DNA from 2 places in the Arthrobacter sp. zg-Y1143 genome. Region 1 is predicted to be linked to the other one. Evidence: riboswitches for the same ligand, from Rfam matches in the RefSeq annotation. Region 1 holds a riboswitch; the other holds the start of a gene.

Region 1 (7,421 bases):
GCAGGTGCTCCAAGCCCTTGAAGGACTCGGCATAGATTTTGTATACGTCCTCCGTGCCGGAGGGGCGTGCGGCGAACCAGGCGTTTTCCGTGGTCACTTTCAGTCCGCCAATGGGTGCGCCGTTGCCGGGAGCTTCAGTCAGGCGGGCAGTGATTTCCTCGCCGGCCAGGGTGGTGGCCGTGACGTCCGACGGCGAGAGCTTGGCCAGCGCCGCCTTCTGCTCCCGGGTGGCCGGGGCATCCACGCGGGCATACTCCGGGTCGCCGAACCTGTTGGTCAGTTCGCGGTACCGCTGGGACGGGGTCTTGCCGGTCACTGCGGTCATTTCCGAGGCGAGCAGGGCCAGCAGGAGACCGTCCTTGTCGGTGCTCCACGGGCTGGCATCCAGGCGCAGGAAGGAAGCGCCGGCGGATTCCTCGCCGCCGAAAGCGGTCTCGCCGGAGAGCAGGCCCGGGACAAACCACTTGAAGCCCACGGGAACCTCCATCAGCACCCGGCCCAGGTCCGCCGTCACGCGGTCGATCATGGAGGAGGACACCAGGGTCTTGCCCACCATGGCGTCTGCGCTCCAGCCTGAGCGGTTGCGGTAGAGGTAGTCGATGGCCGTGGCCAGGTAGTGGTTCGGGTTCATCAGCCCGCCGTCGGGGGTGACAATGCCGTGCCGGTCGGCGTCGGCGTCGTTGCCCGTGGCTATGTCGTATTCGTCGGCGCGGGCAATCAGGGAGGCCATGGCGTACGGGGAGGAGCAGTCCATGCGGATCTTCTCGTCCCAGTCCAGGGTCATGAATGCCCACTGCGGATCCACGTTGGGGTTCACTACGGTCAGGTTCAGCTGGTGCTGCTCCGCAATGGCGCCCCAGTAGTCCACAGAAGCACCGCCCAGCGGATCGGCGCCGATGTGCAGGCCGGCGCTGCGGATCGCATCCAGGTTCAGCACCGAGGGGAGGTCTTCGACGTAGTTCTGCAGGAAGTCGTACGTGCCCACGGAATCGGCCAGGCGTGCTTCGCCCAGCGGAATGCGCTTCACTCCGTTCAGGCCGGCTTCCAGCAGTTCGTTGGCGCGGTCGGCAATCCAGTTGGTGATGTCCGAACCGGCCGGCCCGCCCGTGGGCGGGTTGTACTTGAAGCCGCCGTCAGCGGGGGGATTGTGCGAGGGCGTCACCACAATGCCGTCGGACTGGTCCGTCCGTGAGGCGTTGTACTTCAGGATGGCGTGGCTGACGGCCGGGGTGGGGGTGAAGCCGTTCCGTGCATCAATGAGCACGTTCACGCCGTTGGCCGCCAGGACCTCCAATGCGGTGTTCTGCGCCGGTTCGGACAGGGCATGGGTATCTTTGCCCATGAACAGGGGTCCGGTGATGCCCGCAGAACGGCGGTACTCAACGATCGCCTGCGTGATGGCGGCAATATGCTGCTCGTTGAAGGCGCCGTTCAGCGATGATCCCCGGTGCCCGGAAGTACCGAACGCAACGCGCTGCGCCACGTTCGAAGGATCCGGTGCGACGTCGTAATAGGCGTCCAACAGCGCGGTGAGATCTACAAGGTCGGATGGTTCAGCGGGTTTTCCTGCACGATTAGACATACCCCTAAGCATGCCAAAGAAACGGCAGGTGCGGCAGACGCCCGCCTACGTGTAAAGCTGCCCGTCCGGCCGTATGCTCGATCGGACAGCCGCGAGGGCGCGGCGGAGAGGGGCACACCATGGCGGCCAGTGCGGTACCGGCGCAGCTTCAGCCCGGAATGCGCCGCGGCACCCGGGCAGCCATGGCGGTCCTGAACATCATCTACGTATGCGCCGCCCCGGTTTTCTGGTTTTTTTGGAGCCAGCGCCGGCAGTTCGAACTCCCGGCCTGGGCCGAGCAGGCCGCCGGATTCGCCGCCGGTGTCCTGCCGGTCCTGGTGTTCCTGGCGGCTTGGCTGAGCGCAGCGGTCCTGTTTAGCCGGGGCCTGCGCCAAGACGGCGGCCGCGCCTTTAACGCCCTGGGCGGCCTGGGCCTGCTGGCGGCGGCCAGCGGAATGCTGGCGCTGGCCGCCGCCGGGCTGGACAGCTAGGAAGCCCTCACTTGTCGTTGTGCTTGTCGGGTCACCATAGACGGCTGCTGGCCAGCCGCGCACCTTCGCCGAGGGCTTCGAGCTTGGCCGCCGCGATCTGCGGGTGCACGCGGCCGCCCAGCCCGCAGTCCGTAGACGCAATCACGTTTTCGCGGCCGACCAGCCGGGCGAAGCGCTCAATCCGGTCCGCCACCAACTCCGGATGCTCCACTACGTTCGTGGCATGGGAGACGACGCCGGGAATGATCACCTTGCCGCCCGGCAGCTTGGTGTCTTCCCAGACCCGCCATTCGTGCTCGTGCCGTACGTTGCCGGCTTCGAAGCTGTAACCGCCGGCGTTGATCTTCAGCAGGGTGTCCGCCAGGTGCCGGAACTCGATGTCCGTTGTGTGCGGTCCGTGCCAGGAGCCCCAGCACAGGTGGAAGCGGATCTGCTCCTCGGGAAGGCCGCGCAGTGCGTAATTCAGGGCCTCAACCCGGATTTCGGTGAAGCGCAGGTAGTCCTCGACGGACGGCTCGGGATTGATCTGGTCCCAGTTCTCCGCAATGGAGGGATCGTCGATCTGCACAATCAGGCCGGCGTCGATAATCGCCTTGTATTCCTCCCGCATCGCGTCCGCGCAGGCGTAGATGAACTCCTCCTCGGTGGCGTAGTACTCGTTGGCGATGCGTGAACAGGAACCGGGGGAAAGCGAGGCGAGGAAACCTTCCTCCAGCCCCGCTGCCGCAAGCCCTGACTTGAGGTTTCGGATGTCGCCGGCAACGGCGTCGTACCCGGTGTATTCCACCTTGCCGGTGACCTTCGGGAAGACCTTCTGGGCGCCGGTGGTGATGCCCGACGACGGGTCGGTGTAGGCCTCGCGGAAGCGCCCGCGGTCGCGGCGGTCACCGAAGCTGGTGAGTACCGGTTTTCCCGGCTCGGAACGGACGGGCTCCATCTCCCAGATGCCGGTCTCCGCCACGGTCAGGCCGCTGAGCCGGGCAAAGGAATAGGACCACCAGGCCCCGTAGTCCACCTCCGCGGACATCGCGTGCCCGTACTCGCCGTCGTTGGGGATGTCGATGCCGGCCCGCTGCTGGCGCAGCACCAGGTCGGCGACGGCGTCGCTGAGCAGTTCGGCATAGCCCCCGGTGTCGGAGGGTTCCGCGTCCCGGGCTGCGTTGGCCGCGAGGAGTTCGGGGGTGCGGGGCAGGGAACCGGCATGGGTGGCCAGGATACGGTCGGTGCTTTTGCGCATGGAAATAATCCTTGGGATTCACGTGCTCTTGCCTGCACCGGATGCCTGGAAAAGGCGGTGCAGGCCGCTTCGTCATCCGAACCACCCGCGAAGCATGGGGTTGGTGCACGGCCAAGTCGGAGCTTGGCGGCCGTGTCTCCTGAAGCTGGTGCCCATCCTAACCACGACGCCGGGCGCAGGCCAAGCATGTGACGGCAGGCAAAAAGAACGGCGGCCCCGGGGTTGCCCGGTGCCGCCGTCCTGGTGGAACTGAAACTGTTGTGCCGGTTAGCGCACGCCGCTCATCAGCTTCTTGATGGCCGGGGTCGCCGCTGCCAGGGCGATGCCCAGGACAATGGCGGTTCCGCCGCTGAACAGGAAGTAGCTGACCTCGGTTTCGGGGTCGTAGAACTGTGCCAGCCAGCCGGCCAGCGTGGTGCCCAGTGAGACCGAAAGGAAGAACAGCGCCACCATCTGGGTCCGGAAAATTTCCGGCGCCAGCTTGGTTGCCACGGACAGGCCGATCGGGGAGATAAACAGCTCCGCGAAGGTGAACAGCAGCAGGATGCCGACGATCGCCAGCAGCGGGGTGCTGTTGGGGCCGCCGCCCGAGAACGGGATGAAGGCCAGGAAGGCCAGGCCCATTACGGCAAGTCCCAGGGAGAACTTCAGCGGCGAGGACGGCTGCCGGTCGCCCAGCTTGGTCCAGACCGCGGCGAAGACGGCCGCGAAGATGATGATGAAGATCGGGTTGATGGACTGCACCCAGGCCGCCGGCATGGTGAAGCCGAAGATGGACCGGTCCAGCGAGGTGTCCGCGTACAGCGCCACCACGGTGAACTGCTGCTGGAACAGGGCCCAGAAAGCGGCGCTGGCGATGAACAGCGGCATGAAGGAGTACACGCGGCGGCGTTCGACGGCGCCCACCTTCGGGCTGCGCAGGATGATCACGAAGTATGCGACCGAGGCAAGGATGGCCACGGTCGCCATGACCACTGCGAGGTTCTCCGCCTTGAGCAGGCCGAAGACCACGGCCAGGGCAACGATGACCACAACGCCGGCGGCAACGCCGCCCATGGTGGCGTACTTGCGGCGCGGCAGCGGGTTGGTCACCTGGTGGGCAGCCTCGGGCAGGTACTTGCGGGTCAGGCCGTACTGGACGAGGCCGATGGCCATGCCAATGGCAGCCAGGCCGAAGCCGTAGTGGAAGCCGAGCTTCACCTGGAGCAGGCCGGTGAGGAGGGGGCCGACCAGGGCGCCGAGGTTGATGCCCATGTAGAAGAGGGAGAAACCGGCGTCGCGCCGTTCATCCTTTTCGTCGTACAGGGTCCCCACCAGCGAAGTGGCGTTGGCTTTGACGCCGCCGGAACCCAGGGCAATCAGGATCAGGCCGGCGGCCAGTCCCACTGCGCCCGGGAGCACGGCCAGCGAAATGTGGCCGAGCACAACAATCGCGGCGGAGTAGAAGAGCACGCGTTCGGATCCGAGGACCCGGTCCGCAAGCCACGCACCAATGATGGTGGACAGGTACACACCACCGCCGTATGCGCCCACCAGCGAGGTGGCGATGGCTTTGTCGATGCCAAGGCCGCCCTCGGTGACGCTGTAGTACATGTAGTACAGCAGGATGCCCTGCATGCCGTAGAACGAGAAGCGTTCCCACAACTCGACACTGAAAAGATTGGCCAACATCCGGGGATGGCCGAAGAAGGTTTTACGCGCTTCTTGGACGCCTGGGTTACTGGGGGTATGGCTCACGGATTAATGGTCCCACTCCCCGCGGGGGTAAGCGCCGGGAAAACCGGCGTATTCCGCCCCGAACCGGGCAGGTTTCCCTTGGCCATGTGCTGAAGGTCACCCGTTTGCAGGTCGATTTCCGCGAGATTACGTGCAATAGGGCCCCCGTTACGCCCGGATTTTGCGCAAACCCGGGCGCTGCCTACAAGCAGCCGGAATTCCGGGGGAGTGTGCAGGGTTGCCACCGGTATGCCCACCCGCGTCCCCCTCTCGATCCTTGACCGCGCCAACTCACGGCTGGGCTTTTCCGAGGCCCATGCCCTGCAGGCAGTCCTCGAGCGTGCCGAAGCCGCTGAAGCGCTTGGGTACCGGCGCTTCTGGGTGGCCGAACACCATGCCGTGGCCGGTATTGCCGGTTCAGCACCGGCGGTGCTGATGGCCGCCCTTGCCGCCCGGACCAGCAGCATCCGCATCGGTTCCGGCGGCATCATGCTGCCCAACCATCCGCCGCTGCTGGTCGCCGAGCAGGCCGCCACCCTGTCCGCCCTCTACCCGGACCGCATTGACCTGGGGCTGGGCCGTTCGGTGGGTTTCACGCAGGCGGTGCGGCGGGCACTAAAGGCAGGAAAGGCTGAGGCCGAACGGTTCGAAGCGGACCTGGCGGAACTGCTGGCCTACCTCGACGGCACGGCACCGATCACGGCGCGGCCGCGGGACTCCGGCCAAACCCCGGTTTTTGTGCTGGCCACCGGAGCCGGTGCCGATATCGCTGCGCGTGCGGGCCTGGGCCTGGTCTTCGGCGGGCCGGGCCTGTTCCGAAACAACCCCGGGCAGGTGCTGGAACGGTACCGGACATCCTTCCGCCCCTCGGACCGGTTCCCGCGCCCCTACGTGCTGGCCGCGGTGAACGTGGCGGTTGCCGGCACGGAAAGGGCCGCCGCTGAACTGCTCCTCCCCGAGGCCGCGGCCCTGGCCGATTCACGTACCAAGGGTGTGTTCCCCGCCCTGGCCGGGAGCGGCAGCGCTGCGGAAGGCCCGGAACGCCGGCAGGAACTTATCCGGGAATCACTGGCCAATTCCATCCACGGCACCCCGGACCAGGTCCGCGAGAGGCTGGGCGGGCTCGTGGCCGCAACCGGTGCCGATGAACTCCTGGCCACCGGGGGAGCCTACGACCTCGCGGGCCAACGGGAGTCCGACCGGCTGCTCGCCGGCCTGTTCACGGATTAGCGGCCCCGCCTGGATGGGGAACCGGGGTCAGTAGCCAAGCTGCGCGGCGACGGCGAGCAGGTCGGCTTCGGCCCCCGGACGGCCGATGAGCTGGATACCCATCGGCAGTCCGGCCTCCGTGTTGTACACGGGAACGGAGATGGCGGGAAGTCCGCACACATTAACCATGGACGTGAACGGCGAGTAGAGGCACTGCCGTACATAGTCTTCCTCCCCGCCGCCGTCCGTGTACCAGCCGATGGGCCGCGGCGTCATGCCCAGGGACGGCGTGAGGATCATGTCATAGGCACCGAACTGCCGGATGGTGTCGGTTTCGAAGGTGCGCAGGATGTCAATGGCCGTGACCAGGTCCGCGGCGCTTCGGCCCAGTGCCCGCTGCCGCTTGGACGCTGCAATGCCGGTGAGTTCCGATTCGGCCCCCGGCTCCAGCACAGCCGTAGCCAGGAACGCCGTCCACACCGCCTCGAACGCATCCGGATACCGTTCGTCGTAGCGCAGGTCCGTGTCCACCAGGTCGTGGCCTGCCGCAGTTAGCGCGGCCGACCCGGCGTCGAGCGCCTGAAGCGCCTCGGGATCAAGGCGGATCTCCAGCCTGGACTCGAAGGGTGAGCGGGTGCTGACGCCTATCCGGAATGTGCCTTCGGCCCGCTGCGCAGCGGCCAGGAAGCCGTCCGTGGACGGCGGTGCGCTGGTGGCGCGGTGGTTCGGCCCGGCAACCATGGCGTCCAGCAGCAGTCCGGCGTCGGCCGCGGTTCGGGCCAGTGGACCGGCCACCACAAACTGGCCCAAATCCTGCTGGGCGGAGCCGGAGGGGACCCTGCCGCGGTTGGGCTTAAGCCCTACCAGCCCGGTGGCGGCGGCGGGGATGCGTACCGAACCGCCGCCGTCGGTGCCCGGTGCGAAGGGAATCAGCCCGGCAGCTACGGCCGCTGCGCTGCCACCGGAGGATCCGCCGGGGCTCAACCGCAGATCCCGCGGGTTCCGCGCCGGCGGGCCCACCAGGTTTTCGCTGTAGCTGCTCAGCCCGAATTCCGGCACCTGGGTTTTGCCGAGGCTGATGGCTCCGGCCCGGCGCAGTACGGCCGGGAGCGGGCCGTCGGTGTCCGCCGTCCACGGCTTCAACGCGGCGCTGCCCATGGTGGTACGGACGCCGGCGACATCGGTCAGGTCTTTGTGGGCCAGCGGC
Region 2 (7,421 bases), on a different contig from region 1:
CAAGCAGTTTCACGCGGCTGGCGGCCGGGTGGATACGCTGCTGCAGCAGCTCGAAGTCCAACCGTTTACCGTCCGGCGCCACCATCACAATTTCCCCGTCCACCACGCACCGCTCGGGCAGGTTGGCCTTGAGTGCCGCCACCAGTTCGGGGAAGTAGCGCGTCATCGGCTTCTCGTTGCGGGAGCCGATCTCGACGTCGTCGCCGTCCCGGAAAATGATGGACCGGAACCCGTCCCATTTGGGCTCGTAGAGGTACTCGCCTTCGGGCAGGGAGCTGGCGGCTTTGGCCAGCATGGGCGCAATGGGAGGCATCACCGGAAGTTGCATGTGCCCATTCTTATCCGATTGCGGCCCGTTCCCCCAGCCCCGCGGTGAACGCGGTGAGCAAATCCCGGCCCTGTTCCCAGTAGCCGACGCCGCTCTTTTCGTTGATGTGCGCCAGCTCGCCGGCATTGATGAATGGCAGTTTCCAGGCCGCTGCAATGACCTCTGCCGCCGGCAGCGCGCAGTACGGGTCGCTCTCACTGGCGATCAGCAGGCCCGGAACAGGCAGTTCCTGCAAGCGCGGGTTCCGGAACGTCCCGGCCGGCTGCGGGAAGGAGGCGGCTACGGGATCCGGCGGGCTGACCAGGAAGACCCCGCGGGCGCCGACGGGGTTGCGCAGCAGCCATTCCGCCGCGGCCAGGCAGCCCAGGCTGTGCGCCACGAGCACGGTGTTCCCGTGCTGTGCCCCGGCGGCTTTGTCCAGCGCGGACATCCAGTCCTCCAGCTCCGGCTCGTCCCACGACGACGGCGCGATGCGGGTGACGTCGGGCAGGTCGGCTTCCCACCGGCTCTGCCACTGCTCCGGCGGTGAGCCCTGATAGCCCGGGACCAAGGTGATGTGCACTGTTCCTGCTTCCTTCCGCTGCGTTTCCACGTGCCCGGCCCGGAAGTCCGGGGAGGACGGGAATACGGCCGAACCTTACGGCGCTGAGGCTGATATGAAACGAATAGGGTTCCTGTCCTTCGGACATTACCGGAATGCGCTCGGCTCACGGACCCCCAGCGCACGTGACGCATTGCTGCAGCAGGTGGAGCTGGCCGTCGCAGCCGAGGAAATCGGCGTCGACGGCGCGTACCTGCGGGTGCACCACTTCGCCCCGCAGTTCTCCGCCCCCTTCCCGATGCTCGCAGCCATGGCCGCGCGGACCAGCAGGATTGAGCTGGGCACCGGCGTGATCGACATGCGCTATATGAATCCGCTTTCAATGGCCGAGGATGCCGCGGCCACGGACCTGATCAGCGGAGGCAGGCTGCAGCTGGGCATCAGCCGGGGATCCCCCGAGCCGGCCCTGCGCGGATATGAGTCCTTCGGTTACGTGCCGGGGCCGGAATCCACCGACGCCGACATGGCCCGGCAGCACACCGAAGTGTTCCGGGCCGCGATTGCCGGTGCCGGCGTCGCCCAGGCGGATCCGGCCATGACCGGCAGCACCGGAGCCATGCCCATCGATCCGCTGTCCCCCGGCCTGCCCGAGCGCATCTGGTGGGGATCCGGCACCCGGGCCACAGCCAAGTGGACGGGCGAGCAGGGCATGAACCTGATGAGCTCCACCCTGCTGACCGAGGACACCGGTGTCCCGTTCGACCAGCTGCAGGCCGAGCAGATTGCCGTGTACCGGCAGGCCTGGGCCGACGCCGGCCACCAGGGCACCCCGCGGGTCTCCGTCAGCCGCAGCATCATCCCATTGGTCACCGGGGAGGACCGGCATTATTTCGGGCTCCGTGCGCAGGCCGAGGGACGGGACCAGGTGGGCCATCTCGACGGCGGTTTGGCGCGGTTCGGCAAGAGCTACATCGGCGAACCGGATGTCATCGCTGCTGAACTGGCCGCCGACGCCGCCGTGCAGGAAGCCGATACCGTGCTGATTACCGTACCGAACCAGCTGGGCGTGGACTACAACGCGCAGCTGCTGGAAAGCGTCGTGAAGCTGGTGGCGCCGGGGGCCGGCTGGCGGTAAGTTTCCCGCGCCTGCGTCACTCCGACACTGGCCCTGGCACCTACGGGGCCTGGCTCCGGCGGCAACGAAATTCCCCGCTCGCAGAGCTCGCGGGGAATATTAAAGCCGCCTCCGCCAGGCCCCTTCGTTGTGTCCGGTACCTACTGCGCTCGATGCGGCTTCCCTTTGGTACGCGGCCGGGGCTTTCGGCGCGCGCAGTTACACTTTGGAGGCTGCCGGACATTAACAGGGCATGAGTGTACAAAGCTTCCGGAAGGAACAACGGGACGTGGACAGGGAGAAGTGTTTCCTGGCCGCCCACGCCGCCGGACATGACCGCATCTACCGCTACTTCCGGCGTCGAACCGAAAACGCCGCCACCGCCGAGGATCTGTGTGCCGAGGTCTTCCGGATCGCCTGGGAAAAGACCGGGCAAGAGGAAAGCCTTTCGGTCATGGTGCTGTTCGGGATCGCGAAAAACGTCCTCCGCAACCATGACCGGTCCGCCTCCCGGTCCGTGAACCTCCTCGGAGCCCTCCAGCTTGAACGCGACCACGAGCGGAACGACGACGACTCCCGTATCCACGAAGCGCTCGCCCGGCTCGGGCCCGATGACCGGGAGGTCCTCCTCCTGACGTACTGGGACGGTTTCAGTTCCAGCGAAGTCTCGGACCTGCTCGACACCAGTGCCACCGCCGTCAGGATGCGCCTGCACCGGGCACGCAAGGCGCTCGGCCGCCTGCTGGACACGGAATCACTTTCAGAGGGAGCGAAACGATGAGCCATACCAATAAGCCCGGCGGCCTTGACCGCGCACTTGCATCCGCTGACCCCGCACGTTGGGTTCACGAGACGGAGCTGGCCGGCAGCCGCGCCAGGTCGCTGGCCGTGATGGACGCCCCGCAGGCGGCACAAAGCACCTCGCCCTCCCGCCTGCACGCTGTTCCTCCGCTAAACGCCCGCCGCGCCGGAGGCCCGAGGACCACGGCGCCCCGCGCCCGACGCCGTCTCTTGCTTGCATCCGCCGCTGCAGCTCTGCTGGTGGGAGGCATAGTGGTGGCCGACGTCGTCCGGCCCGGCAGTCCCGGCGCCACCGCTGAGGCAGCAGAAGTCCTGAACGCCGCGGCTGACGCCACTATCCGCACCTCTGATCCCTTGGTGGGGCCCGGCCAGTACCTGAAGATCGACACAACCGAGCTGACCTGGGGCGGCAAGCAGATGGCCGACGGCAGCGACCTTTCCTGGCAGGAAACCGTCAGCGATCAGCTCTACATACCGGCAGACAGGAACGGTGAATGGGTCTGGGACCGCGGAGAGCGGATTCCCCTCGAGTCCTCGTCCGACGCCGCCAAGAAGGCGGCCGCCGAGATCGCCCAGCTGCCGCCGAAGGGCGGGGTGCCGAACCCGACGGTCGGAATCCAGCGCGGCCCGGGCGGAGCTTTCTACGGGCAGGCGCCGATGGTCATCATCGGCACCTCCCTCGACGAAGCCGGAAGCCTGCCCCGGGATCCCCGGGAACTGCTGGACCTCATTTACGAGCGCACCGAGGGAGCCGGCAAAACGCCGGAAACCGAGGCCTTTGTAACCATCGCTGACGGTTTGCGCACCGGGGCCGTCCCCGCCGACCTGCGCGCAACCATGTATCGGGCCGCTGCACTGATCCCCGGCGTGGTCATAAGCGACAAGCAGGCAACAGTGGACGGTAGGACAGGCATCGCCATCGGAATCCCCCACCCAGGAGGAACGTCGCGGACCGACATCATCATCGATCCTGACTCGGGACTCGTCATCGGCGAACAGGACGTACTGCTGCAGGACTTCCCCAACGCTCCTGCCGGCACCGTTCAGGCATGGACTTCGATTAGAACCTCCGTGGTGGATTCCGCCCCGTAGGGCTCTCCTTTCCGCCGCCTTTCGGGGCGGCGCACCGGGCCGCGGGCCGGGTCGGGCGGTGCGGCACCAGGGCCGGCCGGGCCGGGTAGGGCGGTGCGGCACCAGGGCACCGAACAGGCCGGGTCAGGCGGTGCGGCACCAAGGCCGGCCGGGCCGGGTCGGGCGGTGCGGCACCAGGGCACCGGACGGGCCGGGTAGGGCGGTGCGGCACCAGGCCACCGGACGGGCCGAGTCAGGCGCGGTGCGGCACCAGGGCACCGGACGGGCCGAGTCAGGCGCGGTGCGGCACCAGGGCACCGGACGGGCCGAGTCAGGCGCGGTGCGGCACCAGGGCACCGGACGGGCCGGGTTAGGCGGCTTTAATAACTTTCGCGAGCTCTGCGAGCGGAAGTTTTCGTTGCCGCCGTTCCGGCCCGCCCGGCGCCCCGCCCGGCCCCCCCCCGGCGCCCGGCCCGGGACCCGAGAACAAGAGCCCCTGTCGAAATGTCGGCGCCCTCCGCTACAGTAGTTTTCAGCTTCACGAGATGTGGCCTTCGCCCGGTTCGCCGGGCATAAAAGCTCCGACTGGCCCCACACCAACCCCACTGTTCGGCGGGTGGTTCGGATGACGAAGCGGCCTGCTTCATCCGCTGCAGGCAAGGACAACCTGAAAAGGAACCCACTGTGAGCATTTCCAGTGTCAGCAACTCCGGCTTCAACAACCCCGACTTCAGCAGTTCCTCCCCGAGCAACTGCACCGGTTTCGCTCCGGGCCACAACATCCATTGGATCCACGGCCGCCGGCTTCAGGGCTGGGAGCACTGGGCCGACGTCGACGTCACCGCGGATCCGCAGCTGGACCTCATCTACCTGGTTATCGACGGCCAGCAGCAGTTGATGTGGTTCCACAATGTCGGTGCGGTCGCAACCGCATTGGAAGCCGCCGTCGACACGCCCCAGTGGTGCCAGCGGTATTCCACGCTGATGGTGCCCGGCGGGTTTGGCTCCGAAGCCCGGAGCTCTTTTTTCTACTTGGCCCGGCCGGAGCGGGTGCTGCCGTGCAACGGCTCTCCGGTCCGGGCACCCGAAAGTGAGCGGCTCGAGAAGCCCGGCTCCTAGCTTGCGGACGGTAGCTGGCCGCAATTCAGTGCCGACGGTGGCGCTGCCCTCCTAGGCTCTGGGCCATGACGAACATACAGATCTGCGTAGACTGCACCGATGCCCACGCTCAGGCCGATTGGTGGGCGGAAACCTTGGGCTGGACGTTGGAGCCCACGGACCAGGGCTTCATCTCGTCCTTGCTGGACCAGGGCTTCGCAAAACCCGAGGACGTGATTGAGCACAACGGTGTCCGGGTCTGGCGTGACGGCGCAGCTATCTGCCCTGCCGATCAGGTGGGACAGGAGGACCGGCTGCGCATCCTGTTCCAGCCCGTCCCCGAGCCCAAGACCGTCAAGGATCGAATCCACCTGGATGTGCGGCTGGAGGGCAGGGACAAGGACGAAGCCCGGGCCGCATTGGAAGGTCGAGGTGCATCCTTCCTGTACGAGGCCAGTCAGGGCCCGCACTCCTGGTACACGATGGCCGATCCCGAGGGCAACGAGTTCTGCATCAGCTGACGCGCACCTGCTCTTCCAGCTTCTGTACAGCTGATGCGGCGTGGAAGGGCCAATACCCGCATCAGCTGTGCAGAGGGCGTCCGCGGATCCTCTAAAACAGCCGTGAGACCCTACTGCTGCAGCAGCTCCGGCGGCACGGCGTAGATGATCACCACGCTAAGCAGGTTCTTCGCGGCATGCACCCCGTAGGACAGCATGAAGTTGTTCCCGGCCCAGACGTACATGCCCACCAGCACGGCGCCGGTGGCCAGATAGGGCATGAGTACCGGCAGGGACAGCGACTCCTTGCCCACAATGTGGATGGAGGCGAACAGCAGGACCGACAGGATGCAGCAAGCCCAGGTGTTCCAGTAGCGGCTGAGCTTGCCGATCAGCAGGTGGCGGAAAATGTACTCCTCCACGAAGGGCGCCAGCACCACCACCAGGGGCACCACAAGCCAGGGCGACATCTGCGTAACCAGGCCCTGCACGGCCTCCTGGTTCACGGCGGTCTCCGCCTCGCCGGTGATGATCAGGCCCACCATGGAAGCGATGATGGTCAGGATCACGCCGATCGGAATCAGCGCCGCTGAAAGGACCGGCCGGGTAGCGAGGATCCTTGCTTCCCGTGCCACATAGGCCCGGGCTGCGATGAGGGCCAGGACGCCGCCCACCGCGTAGAAGGCCAGGTTGATCACATATGCGGCCACCAGCGGATCCGGGATCAGCGCGGACAGGCCCGGAATGTCGATCGGCACAAAGCTGAGCAACAGCAGGAACAGGACGTAGTAGCCCGCCGCCACGGCATCACTGCGGGTGAAGCGGTACGCCAGCCAGGGGATTTGCGCCGGCGGGCGGCCGGACGGGGCCCGGTATTCGTTAGCTGTCATCAGTTAAGGATAGGAGCCCGAAGCGGCACCGGGCAGCCTGCTCCCCCTAGTTCAGCTCCGCGATCACCGGGGGCATGGCCTCCAGCAGCTCGCGCGCCAGGAAACTGAGCGGGCCGCGCGACGCCGAGAGCCGGTCCCCCGACACGGCGTGCAGGTAGGTGCCCCAGCATGCGGCCTGCTCCGGCGTGGCACCGCGGGCCAGGAAACCGCCCACCGCACCGGCCAGGACATCACCGGAACCGGACGTACCCAGGCCGGGATTCCCGGCGGGCACTTCCCAGCTGGAGCCGTCCGGTGCCGTGACGAGGTTCTGTGCGGTGACTACGGCCGAATACTTGCTGGCCACCTCGGCCGAGGCTTCGGCCAGGTCAAGGGACTCCTCGTCCGCGTCTTCATCCCCCAGCAGGTGCAGGATCTCGGTGCGGTTAGGGGTCAGGACCAGCCGTCCGGCCAGTGCCTCCGCGAGCTTCGGCTGGCCGGGCAGCACACCCAGCGCGTAGGCATCCAGCACCACCTGGGTCTTCTCCCCCAACAGCGGCACCACGGACTGCAGCAGGGCCGCAGTCTGTTCGGCGTCGGCCATTCCCGGGCCAATCACCACCGCAGCTGCAGACTCCAGGTCCGCAGCGAGAAGTCCGCCGGCAGCACCGCCGTCTATGCCGCCGTCGGCTTCCGCGAGTCCCACCACGCCGGATTCGGGAATGGCAACGGCTACGGCCACGGCAACGGAGTCCGCCACGCCCATGGTCAGCCGGCCGGCGCCCACGCGCAGGCCCGCAAGGCCGGTCAGCATCACGGCTCCGGGGGTGCGGCGTTCGCCGCCGATTACCACTACGGTGCCGCGCTCCTCCTTCCCGGCAGTGTCGGTGGAGAGCTGCCAGTCGCGCAGCAGTGCGGGGGTAACGAGTTTAGCGGGGGTGGACGTCATGCTCATCTCCAGAGTGTTCGGTGACGGGTGCTCCGCTGTCCTGCAGGTGGAGCACACTGTTGAAGGTGTGCGCTTTCCACGGTCCGGTTCCGGACGGCCGCACCAGGCGGGTGACCGAGCCGTTGCGAACGCTGTTGGCCGCAGCGAGAT

What was found. A riboswitch is a leader RNA that binds a small molecule or an ion and turns the genes downstream of it on or off. The one in region 1 is predicted to bind S-adenosylmethionine.
Region 2: it holds a riboswitch for S-adenosylmethionine, as region 1 does, so the genes downstream of both, QNN98_RS03980 (hypothetical protein) here and QNN98_RS00705 (cobalamin-independent methionine synthase II family protein) in region 1, are expected to answer to the same signal.

Annotation. Positions count from the first base shown of each region.
Region 1 is NZ_JASKLW010000001.1:122,923-130,343, reverse strand. Features, by position in the region: gene pgm (phosphoglucomutase (alpha-D-glucose-1,6-bisphosphate-dependent)) at 1-1,582, opposite strand, end outside; gene QNN98_RS00710 (hypothetical protein) at 1,702-2,052, shown strand; gene QNN98_RS00705 (cobalamin-independent methionine synthase II family protein) at 2,084-3,289, opposite strand; SAM riboswitch class IV at 3,309-3,434, opposite strand; gene QNN98_RS00700 (peptide MFS transporter) at 3,557-4,960, opposite strand; gene QNN98_RS00695 (MsnO8 family LLM class oxidoreductase) at 5,255-6,235, shown strand; gene QNN98_RS00690 (amidase) at 6,263-7,421, opposite strand, start outside.
Region 2 is NZ_JASKLW010000003.1:83,865-91,285, reverse strand. Features, by position in the region: gene QNN98_RS04005 (ATP-dependent DNA ligase) at 1-328, opposite strand, end outside; gene QNN98_RS04000 (RBBP9/YdeN family alpha/beta hydrolase) at 339-890, opposite strand; gene QNN98_RS03995 (LLM class flavin-dependent oxidoreductase) at 985-2,004, shown strand; gene QNN98_RS03990 (RNA polymerase sigma factor) at 2,237-2,764, shown strand; gene QNN98_RS03985 (CU044_5270 family protein) at 2,761-3,876, shown strand; SAM riboswitch class IV at 4,392-4,524, shown strand; gene QNN98_RS03980 (hypothetical protein) at 4,540-4,974, shown strand; gene QNN98_RS03975 (VOC family protein) at 5,040-5,474, shown strand; gene QNN98_RS03970 (CPBP family intramembrane glutamic endopeptidase) at 5,585-6,343, opposite strand; gene QNN98_RS03965 (NAD(P)H-hydrate dehydratase) at 6,390-7,277, opposite strand; gene QNN98_RS03960 (histidine phosphatase family protein) at 7,252-7,421, opposite strand, start outside.